DNA from 3 places in the Streptomyces sp. Ag109_O5-10 genome. Region 2 is predicted to be linked to each of the others. Evidence: riboswitches for the same ligand, from Rfam matches in the RefSeq annotation. Region 2 holds a riboswitch; each other region holds the start of a gene.
The links. Region 2 has a riboswitch for S-adenosylmethionine ahead of thrC (threonine synthase). Riboswitches for the same ligand answer to the same signal wherever they lie in the genome.
Positions count from the first base shown of each region.

Region 1: it holds a riboswitch for S-adenosylmethionine, as region 2 does, so the genes downstream of both, BLW82_RS46415 (putative leader peptide) here and thrC (threonine synthase) in region 2, are expected to answer to the same signal.
Region 3: it holds a riboswitch for S-adenosylmethionine, as region 2 does, so the genes downstream of both, BLW82_RS37045 (amino acid ABC transporter permease) here and thrC (threonine synthase) in region 2, are expected to answer to the same signal.

Region 1 covers NZ_FNTQ01000001.1:8,844,727-8,852,156, forward strand. Annotated here, with positions in the region: gene BLW82_RS40305 (ABC transporter permease) at 1-218, opposite strand, end outside; gene BLW82_RS40310 (ABC transporter permease) at 215-1,174, opposite strand; gene BLW82_RS40315 (ABC transporter substrate-binding protein) at 1,178-2,797, opposite strand; gene BLW82_RS46415 (putative leader peptide) at 3,018-3,134, opposite strand; SAM riboswitch class IV at 3,169-3,282, opposite strand; gene BLW82_RS40320 (MFS transporter) at 3,623-4,372, shown strand; gene BLW82_RS45905 (hypothetical protein) at 4,421-4,726, opposite strand; gene BLW82_RS46420 (2-oxoglutarate and iron-dependent oxygenase domain-containing protein) at 4,683-5,039, shown strand; gene BLW82_RS40330 (2OG-Fe(II) oxygenase family protein) at 4,976-5,620, shown strand; gene BLW82_RS40335 (DUF427 domain-containing protein) at 5,643-6,458, shown strand; gene BLW82_RS40340 (FAD-dependent oxidoreductase) at 7,162-7,430, shown strand, end outside.
Region 2 covers NZ_FNTQ01000001.1:5,112,740-5,120,169, reverse strand. Annotated here, with positions in the region: gene BLW82_RS23480 (cold-shock protein) at 173-379, opposite strand; gene BLW82_RS23475 (MoaD/ThiS family protein) at 848-1,123, opposite strand; gene thrC (threonine synthase) at 1,181-2,464, opposite strand; SAM riboswitch class I at 2,483-2,636, opposite strand; gene BLW82_RS23465 (glucosyl-3-phosphoglycerate synthase) at 2,794-3,738, shown strand; gene BLW82_RS23460 (alpha,alpha-trehalose-phosphate synthase (UDP-forming)) at 3,833-5,257, shown strand; gene otsB (trehalose-phosphatase) at 5,395-6,246, opposite strand; gene BLW82_RS23450 (DUF3263 domain-containing protein) at 6,349-6,582, opposite strand; gene BLW82_RS23445 (extracellular solute-binding protein) at 6,600-7,430, opposite strand, start outside.
Region 3 covers NZ_FNTQ01000001.1:8,123,374-8,130,803, forward strand. Annotated here, with positions in the region: gene BLW82_RS37030 (hypothetical protein) at 1-493, opposite strand, end outside; gene BLW82_RS37035 (hypothetical protein) at 652-906, opposite strand; gene BLW82_RS45835 (hypothetical protein) at 1,067-1,198, shown strand; gene BLW82_RS37040 (glutathione S-transferase C-terminal domain-containing protein) at 1,325-2,197, shown strand; SAM riboswitch class IV at 2,275-2,398, shown strand; gene BLW82_RS37045 (amino acid ABC transporter permease) at 2,789-3,772, shown strand; gene BLW82_RS37050 (amino acid ABC transporter ATP-binding protein) at 3,769-4,557, shown strand; gene BLW82_RS37055 (ABC transporter substrate-binding protein) at 4,621-5,646, shown strand; gene BLW82_RS37060 (GNAT family N-acetyltransferase) at 5,695-6,441, shown strand; gene BLW82_RS46395 (putative leader peptide) at 6,485-6,580, shown strand; gene BLW82_RS37065 (LLM class flavin-dependent oxidoreductase) at 6,647-7,430, shown strand, end outside.

The sequences.
Region 1 (7,430 bases), 3.7 Mb from region 2:
AGCGGGTCCTGTGAGGTGAACAGATCCGGCCAGAAGGCGGCCAGCACCACCAGCACGAGGACGACGCCGGACAGCAGCAGACCGGGGCGGCGCAGCAGGAAGCGGAGCACCCGGCGGATGCCGGCGGGCCGGCCGGACTCCGCGGGGGACCCGTTTCCGACCGGCCGGGCGAGGCCGCGGGCGGCCTCGGCCCGGTCGTCGACAAGACTCTGACTCATGCGAAGCCCGCCTTTCTCTCCGAGGCCACCACGATCCGCGGGTCCAGCAGCGGATAGACGAGGTCGACGAGCAGGTTCGTCGCCACGAAGATCAGCGCGCCGAACACCACCACCCCCTGGACCAGCGGGATGTCCTGGGTGGTGACCGCACCGGCGGTCACCCGGCCCAGACCGTCGCGGGAGAACACCGTCTCGACCACCACCGAACCGGCGATCAGCTGCCCGACCAGCAGGCCCACGACCGTCAGCGCCGGCAGCGACGCGTTGCGCAGCGCATGCCTCAGATGCACCCGCCACCGGCCGGCTCCCTTGGCCCGCGCGGTCTCCACATAGGCCTGGTCCAGCGCGGTGAGCAGGCTCTTCGCCAGCACCTGGGCGACCTGCGCGCCGGTCGGTATCGCCAGCGTCAGGGCCGGCAGCACCAGGCCGCGCAGCCCGTCGTTGCCGAACGCCGGGAACCAGTGCAGCTTGAACGAGAACGCCTCGACGAGCAGCAGTCCGACCCAGAACGTCGGGACCGACACCCCCAACGGGGGCAACGACAGCAGCAGTTGCCGCAGCCACCGCCGCGAGGTGTAGGTCGCCACCACCGCGAGTCCGCCGCCGAGGACCACCGCCAGCAGCAGCGCGGCACCGGTCAGCTGGAGCGTCTGCGGCAGCGCGTCGGCCAGAGTGGCGGTGACCGGGCGGCCGGTGGAGACCGCGTCGCCGAAGTCCCCGCGCACCGCCCGGCCCAGATACTCCGCGTACTGCACCAGCACCGGCTTGTCGAAGCCGTACTCGTGCCGCAGCTCGGCGAGCTGGGCCGGGTCGACCTGTCCCGTGTCCATCCCCGCCCCGGCCATCGCCGAGACCGGGTCACCGGGCAGGAAGTCCAGTACCAGGAACGACACCGTGTAGGCCGCCCACAGCACCCCGACCGCCTGCGCCAGCCGTTTGATCACGTAGCGACGCATCCGCTACCCGATCCAGGTGTCGTGCAACTGGACGCGGCTGCCGGAGTCGAACTCCAGGTCGTGCACCTTCTTCGAGACGCCGAGCTGGGTCTGGAGCTCCACCACCGGCACGTCGTACGCGTTCTGCACGATCAGCTTCTGCGCCTCGGCGACGAGCCGCCCGCGCTGTGCGGTGTCCGTGGTCGCGGCCTGCGCGGACAGTGCCGTGTCCAGCGAAGTCGCGGGCAGGTGGTAGAAGTTGGCCAGCCGGGTGGAGAAGGAACTGCGCAGGATGTCCGGGTCGGCGCGGGTCGTGTTCCCCCACACCACGTCGAAGTCACCCGACTGGAGCGTCGTGGCGAACTGGGTGACCGGCAGCTGCTTGAGCACCACGTCGATCCCGACGGCCTTGAGCTGCTGCTGGACCAGCTCCAGGGCGGGCTGGTTGGTGGCCGCGTTCGGGAACCAGCTGATGGTCAGGGTCAGCTTCTTGCCGTCCTTGGTGCGGACGCCGTCGCTGCCCGCCTGCCAGCCGGCCGAGCCCAGCAGCGACTTCGCCTTGGCCGCGTCGAGCGCGAGGTCCGCGGAGAGGTCCGTGTAGTCGGGCGTGGTGTGCGCCAGGATGCTGGTCGCCGGCCGGGTGCCGGTCGGGTAGACGGTGTCGGCGATCTGCTTCCGGTCGACGGCGGCCGAGATCGCCTGACGGACCTTCGCGTCCTTCAGCAGCGGCCGCGCGTTGTTGAGCCCGAGGCCGAACACCACACCGGGGTTGGCACGGCTCTGCAGGGTGACCTGGCCGCCCTTGAGCGCCGCCTCGTTGGCCTTGCCGACGCTGCTGATCGCGTCCACCTGCCCGGACTGGAGACTGCCGGCCCGCACCCCCGCCTCGGGCACGACCTTGAACACCAGCTTGTCCAGGTAGGCCTCGCCCTTCTTCGACCACAGCGAGGAACCCCAGTCGTACCCGGTGCGCCTGCCCAGGGTGACCGACTGGTTCTGCACGTACTGCTTGAGCACGAACGGGCCGGACCCGACCACCCCGTCGCTGCACTTCTGCTGCGGGCTCTTCTTGACGCTCGCCGAGGACTCGATGCCCAGCGAGTGGGTCGAAGTCGCCTGGAGGAACTGGGCGTTGGGCTGCTTGAAGGTCACCTTGACGGTGAGCGGGTCGACCACGGCGGTGCTCTTGACGCCGCTCAGGTAGCCCTCGGCGAGGGTGCCCAGGGCACCGAGCTGCGGCACCGCGTCGAAGTTGTCCTTGACCACCTGGGCGGTCAGCTTGGATCCGTCGCTGAAGGTGACGCCGGACCGCAGGTGGAACGTGAACGTGGTCGCGTCGGTGCTGATGTCCCAGCTCTTGGCGAGCCACGGCACGATCTTTCCGGTCTTCGGGTCCTGGTCGGTGAGCGAGTCCACGATCTGGCGCACCGAGTAGATCGTGTCGTTGCTGCCGACCTGCTGCGGGTCCACGCAGCCCGCGTCGGAGCCCACCGCGAAGGTCAGGGTGCCGCCGGACTTCGCCCGGCCGCTTCCGCCGCCGGAGCCGTCGTCGCCCGAACCGCACGCGGTCAGCAGGACGCTGGTGGTCAGGAGCGCGGCCAGGGGCGCCCATCGGGAGGGTCTGAAATCCGGAAGTGCAGTCACGGAGGGCTTTCTCCTACTCGTGTCACCGAGGCACTACCGCGCACGGATGCGCGCAGGCATGACGGTGTGCGCGGCCCGGGCGGATCGACTCCGGCCGGGGATGCGCTGTGCAGACAGGGGGTTGGCATGCGGACGGCACCGGGAACCGGTGGCCCAGGGGGAAGGACGGCGCGAAGGTGGCGGGCCGGTGACGGATGTCAGCCGGCGGCGGCCTGGCCGGTCAGGCCCGACAGAGGCAGCTGGTCGAGCGCTTCAGATCGATGTGGCGCCGGCGCGAGAGCCGGGAGTACGCCGTGGCGTCGGCGGGGGAGGCAGCGGAGTCATCGCTGTGCAGCATGCCGGACCTCCCCGTCTCCGGCCCCGGTCACGGGGCCACGCGCTTGCGGGAGTCATCGGTGACCCCGCCGGGCTTTCACCTGGAGCACCCCACCGCGCGGGAGGGTTGCCGGTCAGCGAGCCAGGGCTTGACGCTGACACTCAATGCCGTTGGTGATGCTACGGATCGATTTTGTCGTACGTCAATGCCGCGACGTGACGCCCTGTCCGGAGAGCGGGGTCGTCTCATGTGCCGGGACGGATGGTGGACGCACCTTGTTCCGTGTGCTTTGATCCGGCCATGGAGACCGCAGGTCAGGCACGCACGGTGCTGCTCGACCCGTTCTGGTCGGGCCGTCGTGCCGACCAGTTCGACCAGACCTGTCGCTGACCACTCGCTCCCTTCGCGTCCGCCTCCGCCGCGCCGCGTCCCCTGCTGGGCCCGGACCGGCGTCGCAAGCGTCCCGCGACGCGTCCGCGTCCAGGCCCCGCCCGCTCGGAAAGAGCCGCATGGTCGTCAACAGCACTGCCCCGAAGGGGGTGTTCGCCGCCCTGCGGGTCCGTGACTACCGGATCTACTGGAGCACGGGCCTGGTGTCCGACATCGGCAGCGCCCTGCAGGGTGTCGCGCTGGACTGGTTCGTCCTGACGCTCACCCACAGCGGTACCGCGCTCGGCTGGGTCGCCGGACTCCAGTTCGCCCCGGTGCTGCTGATCGGCCTGTGGGGCGGGGTCGTCGCCGACCGGTACGACCGCCGGACCCTGCTGCTGTGGACCCAGCCGCTGTACGCGGTCCAGGCACTGGTCCTGACGGTCATCGTGTTCTCCGGCCATGCCGCCCTGTGGCTGCTGTACGTCCTGTCCTTCGCGCTCGGCTGCGTGTTCACGGTGGAGAACCCGGCACGCCTGTCCTTCGTCACCGAGCTGGTCGGCCGGGCGCTCATCCCGAAGGCGGCGGGCCTGAACATCCTGTCCCTGAACGCCGCGCGGCTGATCGGCCCGGCGATCGCCGGTGTGCTGATCGGGGCGATCGGCACCGGGTGGGTGCTCGCCCTCAACGCCGTGTCCTTCACCGTCGTCCTCGCCGGTCTGCTGTCGATCCGGCCGCGGGCGCGGGACACGCCCTTCGTGGCCCGGCCGCCCTGGACAGGGGCGGGCGCGGCGGGGCTGCGCTACGTGGCGGCCCGGCCCGAACTCGTCGGTGTCCTCACCAGCTTCGGCCTGGTCGCCACCTTCGCGGTCAACTTCCACCCACGCTGACGCTGTTCGCGGGGCGTGTCTTCGACGTCGGCTCCCGGGGCCTCGGCCTCATGAACACCGCACGTCCTGCCGGCCCTCGACCGGCCCGCCGTCGGCCTGGACCTGCCCGGCCACGGCCGCTCCAGCAGGCGCGGCCGGGGCGACTACCGCCCCCCGGCGCCTGGCCGGCACGCTGGAGGAGGCCGCGCGGTCCTTCACGCCGGGCGGCGTGCCCCTCGTGGGCGCCGGGTTCGGCGCGCCGGCCGCGATCGCCCTGAAGGCGAAGTTCCCGCACAGCGTCGGGGCGCCTCTTCCTCGTCGACGCGCCACGGTGCGCCAGGCCGCCCAGACGATCGGGATCATCCAGATCGTCAACCACGGAGTCCCCGCGGAGGTGATCACCGAATTCAACGACGGCTTCCGCCGGGTCCTCGACCTCCCCGCGAGGAGAAGGAACAGCTGGCCAGTCCCACCGGACACCCCTACCGCGGCTGGCGGCAGTGGCCCGACGACTTCGGCCGCCTCGAACTCGAACGGTTCAACGTCGGCCAGTACGACGACGCGGAAGCGGCCGAGGCCGCCGGGCTCACCCCCACGCAGGCCACCCTCTACGCCCACGCCAACGTGTGGCCGCCGCAGGAGCCCGGCCTGCGCGCCGCGACCCGGCGCTACCAGGACGCGTTCGTGAACGTGGCCCGCCGCGTCCTCGGCCTGTACGCGCGCGTGCTGGGCGTGCCCGCCGACACCTTCCCGCTCGGCGACGACGTCTGCACGACGACGGTCGTCAACAACTACCCCAAGTGGCCGCACGACGGCGCGTCGGACGACGAGAAACTCCTCCTCCTGGAACACGCCGACAGCTCCGCGCTCACCGTGCTCCACCAGGAGGGTGACTACGCCGGCCTCCAGGGCCGGCGTCCGGACGGCACCTGGACCTCCGTAACGATCCGGCACGACGCCCTCCAGGTGTTCACCGGCACCCTGCTGACCAACTGGACGGACGGCAGGCTGCGCCCCGGACGGCACCGGGTGGTGGCCGGCGGCACGGTGACGCGACGCTCCTCCGCCGTCTTCGTCCACCCGGGCCTGGACACGGTCGTGGCACCCCTGCCGGCCTCCGCCGACCCGGACGGATCCGACTTCGAACCCGTATCGGTGTGGGAGCGTGCCAGTGGCAACGTCGAGGAGTACCTGAGGGTCTTCGGCCGCCCCGAGCAACTCGCCGCCTGGCGGGAGAACCGCTCCTACGTCGCCGAAGTCACCGCGTGAACCAGCCGAAGGAGACCCGCTCATGACCACGTTCCCCACCGCACGGGCCGTGCGGACCACCCCGGAGGGGCTCCTGTGGGAGCCGAGCGAGCGCTGGGTGCGCGGCCGCAGGGGTGACGTCACGGTCGTCGACAGCCGCCACCCCGTCCTCGTCTGGGAGCCGGGAGTTCCCGTACCGCTGTACGCGTTCCCCCGTGCGGAGGTACGCGAGGAACTGCTCCGGCCGGCGAAGAACCCGCCGACCGGTACCCACACCGGCTCGCGGATCTTCTACGACGTCGAGGTCGACGGCGAACTGCTCGAGAACGCCGCCTGGACCTTCCCGGCCGCCGACCTGGCCGACCACATCGCCTTCGAGTGGTTCCCGCGCGTCGGGCGGGGCCTGGACCACTGGTACGAGGAGGAGGAAGAGATCTTCGTCCACCCCCGTGACCCGCACAAGCGGGTCGACGCCATCCCCAGCAGCCGGCACCTCGTGGTCGAGATCGACGGCACGGTCGTCGCGGACACCCGCCGTCCGGTCCTGCTCTTCGAGACCGGCCTGCCCACCCGCTACTACGTCCCGCGCGAGGACGTCCGCCTCGACCTGCTCGAAGCCACCGACCACCACACCGGCTGCCCGTACAAGGGCACCGCCGAGTACTGGTCGTGGCGCGGCGAGGCCGACGTCCCGCCCAACGTCGTCTGGAGTTACCCGGACCCGCTGCCCGCGGTCGGAGCCGTCGAGGGGCTCCTCGCCTTCTACAACGAGGCCGTCGACATCACCGTCGACGGCGAACGGTTGGCGCGCCCCGTCACCCACTTCACCAAGGCGCTCGTGGAGCAGCAGCGCGCCTGACGGGCAACGACCGCCGCCGTCCGGACGGACCACCTCGGTGCACGGCCGGCCGCGCCGCGACGGGGCCCGGCATGTCACCCGACAGCCAGGCCCCGTCGGTCGTGCTGCGACGCCCGCTCACGGGCGGCCGATGTTTCCGCAATGTGAGGGCTGTCCGGAACGTATCGACCGGCGGCGTGGACCTCCGCTCAACTCACTTTCCCTGACCCCGCGCACGGATCCGACCCGGAGGCGCCACATCGACCTGGCGCACGTCTCCAGCGCGTTCTGTCGTCGTTGATCCGGAAGACGTGTCGCTGATCCGCTGAGCGGATCACGACATCGGCCGGCCTGAGCCCGGCGCCTACGTCCGGAAGGGCCGGCGCGCGGTGTCCGCCCCAGCGGTGTCCCTCTCGCGGTATCGCGCCGACCGCCGCCCGCACGCGTGCTTCGTCCTTCCGGCTCCCGGACGCCCCGGGGCAGTGAGCAGGGGCCGGCCCCGACACCGCCGAGGGTCCTGCCGTCGAACCCTCGCGTCGCGACCGGCCCGGGCACCCGCCCCGCATCCGTCCCACCGCCGCTCGTCCCCCGATCACCCGCCCCTCAGCAACCGTCAGTGCGCCCCGTCCTGGAGAGGGACCTCCCCATGCCTCGGTATCGGCCGGAGAACGGCGGTCCGGCGTGCGGACGAACTGTGCTCGGGTCGAGGGAAGGAACGCATGCCATGACGAGTCCCGAATCCGAACAGACCCTGACCGGTGACGTGTTGGTGATCGGCGGCGGGCCGGCCGGCACCTGGTCCGCGATCGAGGCCGCCCAGGCCGGGGCCGGTGTCGTCCTGGCCGACAAGGGCTACACGGGTGCGAACGGCGCGACCGCGTCGGTCGGCACCGGCATCTGGTACGTCGACGACGTCCCCGAGCTGCGCGAGGCCGCCATGGCGAGCAGGGAGGGCCTGGGCGGGTTTCTCGCCGACCGGGACTGGATGGCCCG
Region 2 (7,430 bases):
CGCGAAGCGAGTGCTCGTCGGGGGGTGGTGATCGGGCGAAGGGCGGGCGCAAGCGGCTCTCGAGGACCGAGGCCGGGAACATGGCCCGGGACATGCCGAAGGGCTCGTGCCCCGGGAGGCACGAGCCCTTCGAAGATGTACAGAAGAACGTCGCTGTCAGTCGGCGCGTGCTTCAGCTGGTCGCCAGCCGGACCATGTCCGCCTGCGGCCCCTTCTGGCCCTGCGAGATCTCGAAATCGACCCGCTGACCTTCCTCGAGGGTGCGGTAGCCGTCCATCTGAATCGCGCTGTAGTGGACGAAAACATCCGCACCACCGTCGACCGCGATGAAGCCGTACCCCTTCTCCGCGTTGAACCACTTGACGGTGCCCTGAGCCATGCCTAACTCCCCTATTACTGGCCCTTGCACAGATCCACACTTCGCGGATCCGGGTCAGACCTCACCCCCCATTGGTTGGGGGCGTGCGCCGGAACGCGTCGACCGCGGCTGAATGTATCTGTCCAACTGCCGTCTGCAACAGGTCAATCGGACGAGAATTCTTGAGGGAAGGGGTCCGGAATGTGGTAAGAATTCGGCCGAATTCAGGGCAAGTCGGGCCCCATAAAGGCCACAAAAGCCGCATATAACCCGGGCACTTTGGCTGCTTCTTGTCGGGCTCGCGGTATCGAATACGGGGCCCCCGACCTGGAGATCGGGACCGTGTTCCCCAACTGTACCGCGCTCAACCACACAGAATTGCCCCCTCCGCTTCTCTCACGGAGGGGGCAATCGGATGAACAGACGGTGATCGGCGTTACCGAAGGTAATGTTCGGTCATTCGATCAGCCTGTCAAGCAGGTCCGCAGGTCAGCCGCCGGCGACGGCCGGGATGATGGAGACGCCCGCGCCGTCCGGGGTGGCGGTCTCCAGGCCCTGCTCGAAGCGCACGTCGTCGTCGTTGACGTACACGTTGACGAACCGGCGCAGCTTGCCCTGGTCGTCCAGAACCCGCGCGGAGATACCGGTGTGGTTCTTCTCCAGGTCCGAGATGACCTCGCCGAGGGTGGTCCCTTCGGCGGCGACCTCGGCCTGGCCACCGGTGTAGGTGCGCAGGATGGTGGGGATGCGAACGGTGACGCTCACGTTTTTACCTCCGGTCCGGGCGGCCCCTCCGGGCGGCGCCCCTATTTCTCGGGGGACTCAGGCGAGCCCGGCCTCGTGGAAAGACTCCAGACTCGGGCGAATGGTCGCGGTGAGTCCGGTTCCCGCCACCGCGTCCAGCGTCTTGAGTCCATCACCGGTGTTGAGTACAACGACCGACTTGGCCGGATCAATCAACCCATTCTCAATGAGCTTTTTGGTGACTCCAACCGTCACTCCGCCGGCGGTTTCCGCGAAGATTCCCTCGGTCCGCGCGAGCAGCTTGATGGCGTCGACGACCTGCTCGTCGGTGACGTCCTCCACCGCACCGCCGGTGCGCCGCGCGATGTCGAGGACGTACGGCCCGTCGGCCGGGTTGCCGATGGCGAGGGACTTGGCGATGGTGTTCGGCTTCTGCGGGCGGACCACGTCGTGGCCCTCCTTGTAGGCCACCGACACCGGCGAGCACCCCTCGGCCTGGGCGCCGAAGATCTTGTACGGCTTGTCCTCGACCAGACCGAGCTTGATCAGCTCCTGCAGCCCCTTGTCGATCTTCGTGAGCTGCGAGCCCGAGGCGATCGGGACGACCAGCTGGTCCGGGATCTCCCAGCCGAGCTGCTCGCAGATCTCGTACGCCAGGGTCTTGGAGCCCTCCGCGTAGTACGGCCGCAGGTTGACGTTGACGAAGCCCCAGCCCTCGCCCGCCGGGTCGCCGATCAGCTCGGAGCAGAACCGGTTCACGTCGTCGTAGTTGCCCTCGATGCCGACGAGTTCGCCGCCGTAGATCGCGGCCATGACGACCTTGCCCTGCTCCAGGTCGTGCGGGATGAACACGCAGGAGCGGAGGCCGGCCCGGGCGGCGGCGGCACCGACGGCGCCGGCCAGGTTGCCGGTGGAGGAGCAGGAGAGGGTGGTGTAGCCGAAGGCGCGGGCGGCCTCGACGGCCTGGGCGACGACGCGGTCCTTGAAGGAGTGCGTCGGGTTGCCGGAGTCGTCCTTCACGTACAGCCCGCCGGTGACCCCCAGCTCCCTGGCCAGGTTGTCCGCCTTGACGAGCTTGGTCCAGCCGGGGTTGATGTTCGGCTTGGTCGCCACGTCCGCGGGGACGGGCAGCAGCGGCGCGTAGCGCCAGATGTTCGCGGGACCCGCTTCGATCCGCTTGCGGAGCTCCTCGGTGTCATAGGCCGAGAAGTCGTACGCGATCTCCAGCGGGCCGAAACACTCCTCGCAGGCGAACACCGGGCCGAGGGGCACCCGGTGACCGCACTCGCGGCAGCTCAGGGCAGCGGCGGGACCGAGATCGACGGTGGAGTCCGTGGTGCTTGCAACAGTCTGCACAGCCATGTGAGGCGAGGCCCTTTCTCCTCATCTTCCTCACGACGCATCTCGTCGTGAGACGGATTTGGCACCTTCCCTAGCCGGGAGCCTCGCGGTGATCGACAGCGATCTACGAGTACCGACTGGAGGGTTGCCGGGGCTTCAACGGGCCGTTTCCCTCTGCCCCTCTGGATGAGCGGTATGCGGTTGTCAACGCCGGGTGCACCCAGGACATGCGATGGTCATCGGCGTTGTTCAAGACTGTAACCGAAGGCCAGGACAGTTGAGAGAGTCGTCCGTACCGCGAGATGGATCACACGTCGTCGTGTGGCCGTGACAGTGAGGAGCCGCTGACCGTGCTGGAAGAAGTCGAGCGCTGGCTGGCCACCCGCTCCTGGTCCGTAACCGATCGTCCCCTGCACCGGATCATGGCCGCCAAAAGGTCCTCCGGGCAGACGGTCAGCGTCGTGCTGCCCGCGCTCAACGAGGAGGAGACCGTCGGCGACATCGTCGCGATCATCCGCCACGACCTGATGCAGCAGGTGCCGCTCGTCGACGAGATCGTGGTCGTCGACTCCGGCTCCACCGACCGTACGGCGGCCGTCGCCGCGGCCGCCGGCGCCCGCGTCGTGCACCGCGACGCGATCCTGCCCCGCATCCCCGCCGTCCCCGGCAAGGGCGAGGTCCTCTGGCGCTCCCTCCTGGTCACCACCGGGGACATCGTGTGCTTCGTCGACGCCGACCTGCGGGAGTTCTCCTCCGACTTCGTCACCGGCATCGTCGGCCCGCTCCTCACCGAGCCGGGCGTGGACCTCGTCAAGGCGATGTACGACCGCCCGCTCGGCGGCGCCGCCGGGCAGGGCGGCCGGGTCACCGAGCTGATGGCCCGCCCGCTGCTGAACATGCACTGGCCGCAGCTGGCGGGCTTCGTCCAGCCGCTCGGCGGCGAGTACGCGGCCCGCCGCTCGCTGCTGGAACAGCTCCCCTTCCCGGTCGGCTACGGCATCGAGCTGGGCATGCTGGTCGACGCCCTGCACCTGGCCGGCCTGGACGCCCTCGCGCAGGTCGACGTCGGCGTCCGCAAGCACCGCCACCAGGACGGCCAGGCCCTCGGCCGGATGTCCGCCGCGATCTACCGCACCGCCCAGCTCCGGCTGGCCCGCGGCCACCTGATCCGGCCCTCGCTCACCCAGTTCGAACGGGGCGAGGACGGCTTCGAACCGCGCACGTACTCGGTGGACACGGAGGAACGGCCGCCGATGGTGGAGATCACGGAGTACGCCGAGCGCAAGGTGGCGTGACTTCGTCGTACGGCCGTATACGGCGGCGCGTCGGACACGGCCGTACGTTTGAGCGTTTACGGGCCGGGCTAGGTTGTGGCGTATGGCTTCCCCCATGGCTTCCACCGGCGGTGCCGAGGTGCTCGTCGCCTCGAACCGCGGCCCGGTCTCGTACGAGCAGCGCGAAGACGGTTCCCTGTACGCCAAACGGGGCGGCGGCGGGCTGGTCTCGGGGCTGTCGGCCATCGGGCCGGACGCGAACGCGGTGTGGGTGTGCGCGGCGCTGGGCGACGGCGACCGTGAGGCGGTGCGGCGGGCCGACGGCGGCCGGCTGCCGGCCGGGGACACCGGCGGGCAGCAGGTCCGGATGCTCGACATCGACGCGGACGTGTTCGCCGACGCGTACAACGGCATCGCGAACTCGGTCCTCTGGTTCGTCCACCACATGCTCTACCAGACCCCGCTGGAACCGGTCTTCGACGCGGAGTTCCGGCGCCAGTGGGGGTCGTACCAGGCCTACAACCGCGCCTTCGCGCAGGCGCTGGCGGAGGAGGCGGGCCAGGGGGCGGTGGTGGTCATCCAGGACTACCACCTGGCGCTCGCCCCCAGGATGCTGCGGCAGCTCCGCCCGGACCTGCGCATCGGCCACTTCTCCCACACCCCCTGGGCGCCGCCGGACTACTTCCGGCTCCTCCCCGACGACATCGCGGCCGAGCTGCTCAGCGGGATCCTCGGCGCCGACCACGCGGCGTTCCTGACGCGGCGGTGGGCGGACGCGTTCGTGGACTGCTGTCATGCGGTGCTGGGGCCGGGGATCCCCTCCTCGGACACCCGGATCGGGGTGCACGGGCTGGGCGCCGACGCGGACTTCTTGCGGAAGCGGTCGCACGAGCCGGACGTGGACGAGCGGATGCGGGCGTTGCGGGAGGAGATCGGCGGCGAGGGGCGGAAGACGATCGTCCGGGTCGACCGGACGGAGCTGTCGAAGAACATCGTGCGGGGGCTGCTGGCGTACCGGCAGCTGCTCGACGACCACCCCGAGTGGCGGGAGCGCGTGGTGCATGTCGCGTTCGCGTACCCGTCGCGGCAGGACCTGTCCGTGTACCGCGACTACACGGCGGAGGTGCAGCGGGTCGCGGACGAGATCAACGCCGCTTACGGGACGGCGGGTTGGACGCCGGTGGTGCTGCACGTCAAGGACGACTTCGCACGGTCGCTGGCGGCGTACCGGCTGGCCGACGTGGCGCTGGTGAACCCCATCCGGGACGGCATGAACCTGGTGGCGAAGGAGATCCCGGTGGTGTCGGACGAGGGGTGCGTGCTCGTGCTGTCGCGGGAGGCCGGGGCGTACGAGGAGCTGGGCGAGGACGCGGTGGTCGTGAACCCGTACGACATCGGGGGGACGGCGGACGCGTTGGCGCGGGCGCTGGCCATGCCGGTGGGGGAGCGGGCGGAGCGGTGCAAGCGGCTGGCCGAGGCGGCTACGGCGTTGCCGCCGACGGCCTGGTTCCTTGAGCAGCTCAGGGCGTTGGGCGGGTAGGCCCGGGTAGTGGTTCGACTGCGGGGCGGTGGGGGCTGGTCGCGCAGTTCCTCCCCCGGCCTTCGGCCGGGGGTACCCCCAGCGCCCCTTACGGGGCGCTTCAGTTACGGGGCGCTTCGGTTACGGGGCGCCACAAGTCATGAAGCACTCAGTGCGGCCAGACTCCTCAGCAGTCTGACCACTCCCTCCGGGCCGTCCACCACCACGTCGGCCCGGTCCGCCAGTTCGGTCACCTCTGTGCTGCCGCTGCATACCAGCAGGCCCGGGACGCCCTCCTCGCGGAGTTTCTCGACGGCGGCGAAGGCGGGGATGTCGCCCAGGTCGTCGCCGGCGTAGAGGATCGCGCCGGCGTCCATGTGCCGTGCGTACTCGCGCAGGGCCACGCCCTTGTCCATGCCCGGGGGACGGAGTTCCAGGACGAGGCGGCCCGGTTCGACGATCAGGCCGTGCCGGGTGGCGAGATCGGTGAGGGGCTCACGGAGGGTCTCGAAGGTGGCCTGGGGATCGGGGGCGCGGCGGGTGTGGACCGCGATCGCCCGGCCCTTCTCCTCGATCCAGGTGCCGTGCGAGGCGCCGGCGCGGTCGAGGAGGGCGGGGAGTTCGGCGCGGACGGCGGCGATGCCGGGGTGCGGGGGCGGCGCGGTGAGCTCGCCGGTCGCCGCGTCCCAGCGTTCGGCGCCGTAGTGCCCGAGGACGACGAGGTGTTCCAGGCCGGGCACGCCCGCGAAGCCGCCGTAGCGGACGGCCACCTCGGCCGGGCGGCCGGTGACGACGGCGACCGCGGCCACCTTCGGGGCGAGCGCGGCCAGCACCGGCACGGCGTCCGGATGCGCCCGCGCCTGCTCGGGGTCGGCGACGATCGGCGCGAGCGTCCCGTCGAAGTCGAGCCCGACGAGGGCCGTGCCGGGACGTGCGAGGAGCGCGGCGAGGCCGTCGCGACCGGCGGCGGTGCGGGGCGTCGGAAGGGGTTCCGTGATGTGGGTTCCCATGAGCCCGACACTATCCCGTCGGGGGTCCAGGACAGCGCCCCGTCAGGGGCGCTGGAGCCCCCGGCCGAAGGCTGGGGGCGGCGGGGGCGAAGAACCGCCGGCTCAGCGCTCCGAGCGGCGCGCGTCCCGTACCCTCCGCAGCCGATTCACCGTCACCGGGTCGTGGGCCAGCGCCCCCTCGTCGTCCAGCAGGGCGTTCAGTAGCTGGTAATAGCGCACCGGAGCCAGGTCCAGTTCCTCGCGTATCGCGCGTTCCTTCGCGCCGGGGCTGGGAAAGCCCCGGCGTTCGAGGGCGAGGATGGCCTGCTCGCGCGCGCCCAGTTCGTGCCGGTCCATGGCGAGAACCGTAACGCTCAGCGGGTCCCGAGCGTACGGCTGTCGGCCGTCGCCGCCTCGGCCTGGATCCGGGTGAGGACACCGGTGGGGTCGCCGGTCGGGCTCACCGCGGCACCGATCTGGTTCTTGATGTCGGCGCTGATCGCCGCCCAGGAGGTCTTGCCCGCCGGGTAGAGCTGCGAGGTGGGCAGCTGCTCCAGGAAGGGACGCAGCTGCTTGTCCTCGGCCCGGGTGGAGTCGGTCATCGCCTGGGACGCGGACGTGGTGACGGGCAGCAGGCCGTACTCGCGGGAGAAGGCGAGGACGTTCTTCTCGCTGTAGACGTAGTTCAGGAAGTCGCCGACCTGCTCGGCGTGGCCGTTCTGCTTGAACGCCGCCATCCAGTCGGCGACGCCCAGGGACGCGGTGCTGGTGCTCTGCCCGGCGCGGGCCGGCATCGGGACCGTGCCGAACTTGACGCCCTTCTTCTCGGCCTGCTTGATCAGCGTGGGGTGGCCGTTGAGCATGCCGACCTGGCCGTCGGCGAAGGCGGCGAACGCGGTCGCGCGGTTCAGCTTGCCGGGGGCCACCGGACCCGTCAGTCCCTTGCCGACCAGGTCGTCCTTGAGCCAGGTGAGGGTGTCGATGTTCTGCGAGGAGTCGATCGTGTACGTGCCGGTGTCGTCGGTGTAGCCGCTGCCGCCGCTGAGCAGCCACTGCATGGTCTCCGCCTGCGCCTCCTCGGGGCCGAGCGGCAGCGCGTACGGGTACTTCACGCCGTTCGCCTTGAGCGCCTCCGCGTCGGCTTCGAGCTCGTCCCAGGTGGTGGGCGGGGTGGTGATGCCGGCCTGGGAGAAGAGGGTCTTGTT
Region 3 (7,430 bases), 3.0 Mb from region 2:
TGCACTCGCTGGGGAGTTTCTTCAGCCACTTGATGGTCGCGTCCATGGCCGGCCGGCCGTAGTCGCCGACCTGGTACAGCAGCCGGGAGTCGTCCGAGGTGAAGCCGCGCAGCCCGGAGGCGCCGGTGGCGCGGCCCAGCAGGGTGTCGGAGTAGAGGCTGTCCAGCAGCCGCTGGCAGTCGGCGGCGTCCGACTTGGCGTTGAGGAACTGGGCGACGTCGACCTTCCCGACCAGCATCTGGTTGCGCCAGGTGGCCGCGTCGTTGGCCAGTTGCCAGTCGTCCTCGATGTCGGCCGGCGTGATCAGCGCGGCCTGCGCCCCGGGGCCGGTGAGGGTGGGGGTGCGCGACGGGGCCGGGGAGCGCTCGGCGGCCGGCGAGACGGCCGCGGCCTCGGGGGAGCCGCTGCCGTCCGAGCAGGCCGCCGTGGCGAGCAGGGTCCCCGCCGCCAGGGCCGTGGCGAGCACACGCGCGGGTCGGGACGGACGGGTCATCGCGACTGCCTCCTCGGGGACGCGGTACGTCACTGGGCGGCGGCGCCGGTGCGGCCCCTTCCGCCGGACGACGCCGGACGACGTCGCTGCGTCCCTCCACGCCACCACCGGCCGCGAGCGCCGACCACCCGCACGTGCCATTCGGGTGAGCGTCGTGATCAGGCCGCCGTGACCCGCACCCGCCGGCTGCCGCAGCGCGGGCACACCGCGTCCGTGAGCGGGGACGGCACGGCCCGGCCGGCCTCGTCGACGTACTCCAAGGTGCTCTGCAGCTCCGGATCGGCGACCGGGTCGGTGAAGAACACCGCCTGGAAGACGGCCTCCCAGCCGTGGCCGCACCGCCCGCAGCGGAACGCGAAGGTCTCGGGCACGGCGCCCGGCACCGGCCCGGGACCCGGCGGGGGCTCGGTCATCGGCTCCGGCTCCTGTCACTCGGCCTCCGCCACCAGCGCACCGCCCCGCCCGCCCGGCGGCAAGTCGGGGCCGGGTGTCCCAGGCGTGGACGCCCCCTTGACGCGGGGCGGAGGCCGATCGACACTCCAGATGGAAATCCTAGTGAAAAGGTAGGGAAAGATGGGTCGCCTGCGCACGCTCACCGGCAGACAGCGCCGCGAGAGCCCCGCGCCCTGGACGGCCCCCCTGCTCACCTCCCGCCGCCACCTCGACCTGCTGCGGATGTGCGGCGCCACCGGCCGCAGAGACTGAGCGCCCGATCCCGGTCGTACGAGGCGGGCGCCCGTCCGCCAGGACGCACCGGATCCCGCCGAGAACCCACCGACGAACGCTTCGGCCGCGCGTACGTCCGCGCGCCCGCCCGCCCCGGGGAGACGCATGTCCATCACTCCACTCGCCGCCCTGCCGTCCGTCCGTACCGCCCCCGCCTTCCGAGGCCGCATCGGCCGCGACGCGCGCAGCGGCCACTACGCCGTGCCACGCCGCTACCGGCTCCACCTGTCCACGGCCTGCCCCGACGGCCTGCGGATCGCCGTCGGACACAGCCTGCTGGCCCTGGACGACTGTTGTCCGGTCACCTTCCTGCCCGCCGTCCCGGACTGTCCCGACGGCAGCCACGCGGTGCTGCGCCCGCTGTACGAGGCCAGCGCGCACCGCTACTCGGGACCGGCCCTCGCGCCGGTGTTCAGCGACGGCTGGTCCGGCAGGATCGTCAGCACCCACAGCCGGGACATCCTGCGCGACCTGGACCAGCACTTCGGTGACGGCGTCGCCCGGCTCTACCCGTGCGGAGCCGAGGCCGAGATCGAGGCCGTCGAGCGGCTGTGCACCGAGGACATCGAGCAGGCCGCACAGCGGGCCGGGCGCGCGGGCGGCGACCCGGAGGCATTGGAGGTGCTGCTCTCGGCCCTGGACGAACTGGAGCGCAGGCTGACCGGGGTGGAGTTCCTGGTCGGCGGCCGACTCACGGCCGCCGACATCGAGTTGTGGGTCACCCTGGTGCAACTCGACACCGTGCACCGCAACCACCTGGACGCCGCCGCGGTGCACGCCGTCGCCGGCCACCCGGTGCTGTGGGCCTACGCCCGCCGGCTGGCCGCCCATCCGGCCTTCGGCGGCCACCTCGACCTCGACGGCATCGCCCGCCGCCACCACGGCCGTTGCCAGGGCCTGGAAGCCGCCGGCGCGGCCGTCCAGATCCTGGACTGGGCGGGCCACGCGGCCGACGCACCCCGCGGTCCGCGCAGGTGAGAGCCGCCCGAACCGTTTCGCCAGTCGGACAGGCGTTGACAATCGTTCGGGCAACTGCGTTACTTGCGGACCAGAACGGTCATGAGCGTCAGCGTCAAGCCCTGGCTTGCTGACCGGCAACCCTCGCACCGCGGTGGGGTGCCCCAGGTGACGACCGGACCGACGACGTTTCGGCAAGCGACGATTCGGTAAGCGCGAGTGCCCTTCGGGGCCGGCACGACACAGTGACAGGTGACGGACATGTACGCAGCCCCCAGGACGGCCCAGCGCCGCGCCGAGGGCTGCGTACGCCCGTACCCGAGCCCGCTCGTCGCCGACCGAGCCGTCGACCTGCTCCGTGTCAACAGCGCCCTGTGTAGCGCGTGTACCGCACCGGGCTGTGCCCGCTGTCGGGTCTGACCAGGCTTTTCCCCCGGTTCCCCGCAGCCTCGCACCCCAGCGTCCCCGTCGAAACACCGGCCGTCCGGTGTGCCGCCGTCCGCCCAGCCCCGTGCCCCGCGCGCCCCCGCGCACCGCGCCGTGCCCGAACACGGACCGGTGCGCGGCCCCCGCCGCGGGACACGTGGGTGTCCGACTCCGCCGGAGCCCGCCATGAGTGAACCCCCAGGCGCCACGATCGCCGCCCCCGAGGCACCGCCCGCCGCCGACGAACCGTCACCATCCCTCACCGCACAGCGCGTTCAGCCGCTGCGCAGGCCGGGACGGTGGATCGCCACCGCCGTCGTCCTGGTCCTGGCCGCCCAGTTCGTGCACGGACTGGTGACCAACCCCTTCTACCAGTGGGACCGCTGGAGCTACTGGTTCCTGCGGCCGACCATCCTCGACGGACTGGTCATCACCCTCGAAGTCACCGCCTACAGCGCGGTGCTGGGTCTGCTCGGGGGCATCCTGCTCGCCCTGGCCCGGCTCTCGAAGAGCCCCGTGCTGCGCGCGGTCAGCTGGACCTACGTATGGGCGCTGCGCTCCATACCGCTCATCGTTGTCCTGCTCTTCCTCTACAACTTCAGCGCCCTGTACAAGACGTTGAGCGTCGGCGTCCCCTTCGGGCCCGCCTTCTTCTCCTTCGACGAGTCGAAGCTCGCCACCGACATGGTGGTCGCCGTCATCGGCCTGAGCCTCAACGAGGCCGCCTACGCGGCCGAGGTGGTCCGCGGCGGCATCCTCTCCGTGGACCAGGGCCAGCACGAGGCCGCCGCCGCGCTCGGCCTGCCCAAGGGCTACCAGTTCCGGAAGATCGTGTTCCCGCAGGCGCTCAGGTCCATCACCCCGAACTACGTCAACCAGCTGATCGGCCTGATCAAGAGCACCTCGCTGGTCTTCTACGTCTCGCTGCTCGACCTGTTCGGCTCCGCGCAGAGCATGGGCTCCACCTACCCCGGCGACATCGTGCCGCTCCTCCTGGTGGTGACCGTCTGGTACCTGATCCTGACCAGCGTCGTCTCCGTGATCCAGTTCTACGTCGAGCGGTACTACGCCCGCGGCGCCACCCGCACGCTGCCCCCGACTCCCCTCCAGAAGCTGCGCACCGGCCTTACCGACCTGCGCGCCCGCATCCGCCGGGAGGCCGCGGTATGACCATCACCGACAGCGTGGAGACGGCCCCCGCCGCCCTGGAGATCAACGGCGTCCACAAGTGGTACGGCACCCACCGTGTCCTGGACGGCATCGACCTGACCATCCGCCCCGGCGAGGTCACCGTCGTCCTCGGCCCGTCCGGCTCCGGCAAGTCCACCCTCCTCAGGGTCGTCAACCACCTGGAGAAGCCCGAGCGCGGGCACGTCAGCATCAACGGCGAGCCGATCGGTGTGAAGCGGCACGGCGACCGGCTCAAGGAGCTGAGCGAGCGCGCCATCCTGGCCCAGCGCGGCCGGATCGGCTTCGTCTTCCAGAACTTCAACCTCTTCCCGCACCTGACCGTGCTGGACAACGTGGCCGCCGCCCCGGTCGCCACCGGAAAACTCGGCAAGCCCGAGGCCCAGGCCCTGGCCAAGGAGCTCCTGGAACGGGTCGGCCTCGGCGAGCGCATCGGCGCCTACCCCCGCCAGCTCTCCGGCGGCCAGCAGCAGCGCGTCGCCATCGCCCGCGCCCTCGCCCTGCGCCCCGGGGTGATCCTCTTCGACGAGCCGACCTCCGCTCTGGACCCCGAACTCGTCGGTGAGGTCCTCGCCGTCATCAAGGACCTGGCGACCAGCGGCACCACCCTCGTCATCGTCACCCACGAGATCGGCTTCGCCCGCGAGATCGCCGACCGCGTCGTCTTCATCGACGGCGGCCGGATCGTCGAGCAGGGGCCGCCCTCCGAGGTCCTCGACAACCCGCAGCACGAGCGGACCAGGGACTTCCTCAGCAAGGTCCTCTGAACCGCCGCACCCCCAGATCTCCCCCCACGCCTCTCTCATCTCACCCCGTCACAAAGGACGACCATGCCTGCCCACTTCAACCGACGCAGCCTGATCAGAGGCATCTCCGCGGCGACCGTCGCCGCCTCCCTCGCCACCGGGCTCGCCGCCTGCGGGGGCGACAGCGACGCGGCCACCACCACCTCCGCCGCGAAGACCGGCGAGGTCGTCATCGGCCAGGTCTCCAACGGCGCCGCCACCCAGACCGCGATCAAGGTCTCCGAGGTCAAGTCCATCAGCGCCGAACTGCCCGCCTCCGTCAGGAAGAGCGGCAAGCTGGTCATCGGCGAGGGCGCCCTGCCCGCCGGGTTCCCGCCGCTGGCCTTCGTGGGCAGCGACCAGAAGACCCTCACCGGCTCCGAGCCCGACCTCGGCCGCCTGGTCGCCGCGGTCCTCGGCCTCAAGCCCGAGATCCAGAACGCCACCTGGGAGAACATGTTCGTCGGCATCGACAGCGGCAAGGTCGACGTGGCCTTCTCCAACGTCACCGACACCGAGGAGCGCAAGAAGAAGTACGAGTTCGCCTCCTACCGTCAGGACAACCTCGCCTTCACCGTGCCCAAGAAGAGCACCTGGAACTTCGACGGCAACTACGAGAACCTCGCCGGCAGGACGGTCTCCGTGAGCGCAGGCACCAACCAGGAGAAGATCCTCCTGGAGTGGAAGAAGAAGCTGGAGAGCGAGGGCAAGAAGCTCACCGTCAAGTACTTCCAGGACAGCAACAGCGTCTACCTGGCCCTGTCCAGCGGCAAGATCGACGCCTACCTCGGCCCCAACCCCGGCATCGCGTACCACAACAGGCAGACCGCGAACACGCCCAACGCCACCCGCACCGCGGGCACCTACTCCGGCGCGGGCGCCAGCCTCCAGGGCCTGATCGCGGCCACCGCCAAGAAGGACAGCGGCCTCGCCAAGCCCCTCGCGGACGCCATCAACCACCTGATCGACAACGGTCAGTACGCCCAGTGGCTCAAGGCGTACAACCTCTCCAACGAGGCCGTCGCGAAGTCCGAGGTCAACCCGCCCGGACTGCCCCTCGACAACTCCTGACCATCCGTCGAACAGCACCGCCGCAAGACGAGAAAGGACCGCGCCTCCGTGACCCTCCAGACCGACCTCCACGGAGGCGGGGCCCCGCTCGCACCCGGCACGTCCCCGCTCGACAACGCCGTCTGGGCGGCCCTCACCGGCCCGCACGCCCACCTCGGGGAGCGGATCGGCCGGGCGGCCCGGTATCCCGACGACGTCTACGCCTACGCGGCGCTCGCGGACCCCACCGACCCGGCGGCCTGGGCCGACCTGCGCACGCTCGTCGGCCCGGGAGCGACGGTGAAGATCAAGTCGGCCGAGGCGGCACCGCCGGACTGGGAGGTGGTCGGCGGCGGAACCGGCGTCCAGTTCGTGGACACGGCACTGCGGGCCGAGCCGGTCTCCGAGGCGGTCAGGCTCGGGCCGGACGACGTGCCCGAGATGCTGGACCTGGTCGCCCGCACCGCACCCGGCCCGTTCCGCACCCGGACCGTCGAGATGGGCAGCTATCTCGGTATCCGGCACCGCGGGCGGCTGATCGCCATGGCGGGGGAGCGGCTGCGGCTGCCCGGCTGGACGGAGATCAGCGCGGTCTGCACCGACCCGGACCACCGGGGCCGGGGCCTGGCCACCCGCCTGGTCCGCGCGGTCGCCGCCGGGATCAGGGAGCGCGGCGACACCCCGTTCCTGCACGCGGCGCCGGGCAACGCGAACGCGATCCGGCTCTACGAGTCGATCGGCTTCACCGAGCGGCTGCGCGGCCGCACCCTGCTGTTGCGCAGCCCGGGAACAACCACGAACGCCGGTCTGTTGTGACTCAGGACGAAGTGCATGCGGAGCAGGCCGGGAGGTGCGGGACGTGACACGTGTCCTCAGCCCCAGCCGCCGTACCGTCCTGCACTCCCGGCCGCACATCGACCTGCAGCGCGTGGCCGGCGCGCTCTGTTGTTCCTGACCAGTCGTCCCCGCCGCGCCCCTCTCTCCGGCGCGCCTCCGTACGGACCTTCAGGAAGGCACCACTGTGTCCTCATCTCCCGCGTCCCACCTGCACCTCGCCGTCGCCCTGGACGGCACCGGCTGGCATCCGGCGTCCTGGCGCGAGCCGGTCGCCCGCCCCCGTGAGCTGTTCACCGCCGGCTACTGGGCCGACCTGGTCGCCGAGGCCGAGCGAGGTCTGATCGACTTCGTCACCATCGAGGACGGCCTCGGCCTGCAGTCGTCGCACTACGGCGAGCTCGACGGCCGTACCGACCAGGTCCGCGGCCGTCTGGACGCCGTCCTGATCGCGTCCCGGATCGCGCCGCTGTCGAGCCACATCGGTCTGGTGCCGACGGTGATCGCCACCCACACCGAGCCGTTCCACGTCTCCAAGGCGATCGCCACCCTGGACTACGTCAGCACCGGCCGCGCCGGACTGCGGGTGCAGATCTCCGCCCGCCCCCACGAGGCGGACCACTTCGGCCGGCGTACCTTCCCGCCGATCGACCTGACCGAACTGCGGTCCCCCGCCGGGCAGCAGCGGCTCACCGAGCACTTCGACGAGGCCGCCGACCATGTCGAGGTGGTGCGCAGGCTCTGGGACAGCTGGGAGGACGACGCCGAGATCCGGGACGCCGCCACCGGCCGCTTCATCGACCGCAACAAGCTGCACTACATCGACTTCGAGGGCCGGCACTTCAGCGTCAAGGGCCCCTCCATCACCCCGCGCCCGCCGCAGGGCCAGCCGCTCGTCACCGCGCTCGGCCACCAGACCGTGCCCTACCGGCTGATCGCCCGCCAGGCCGACGTCGGCTACGTCACCCCGC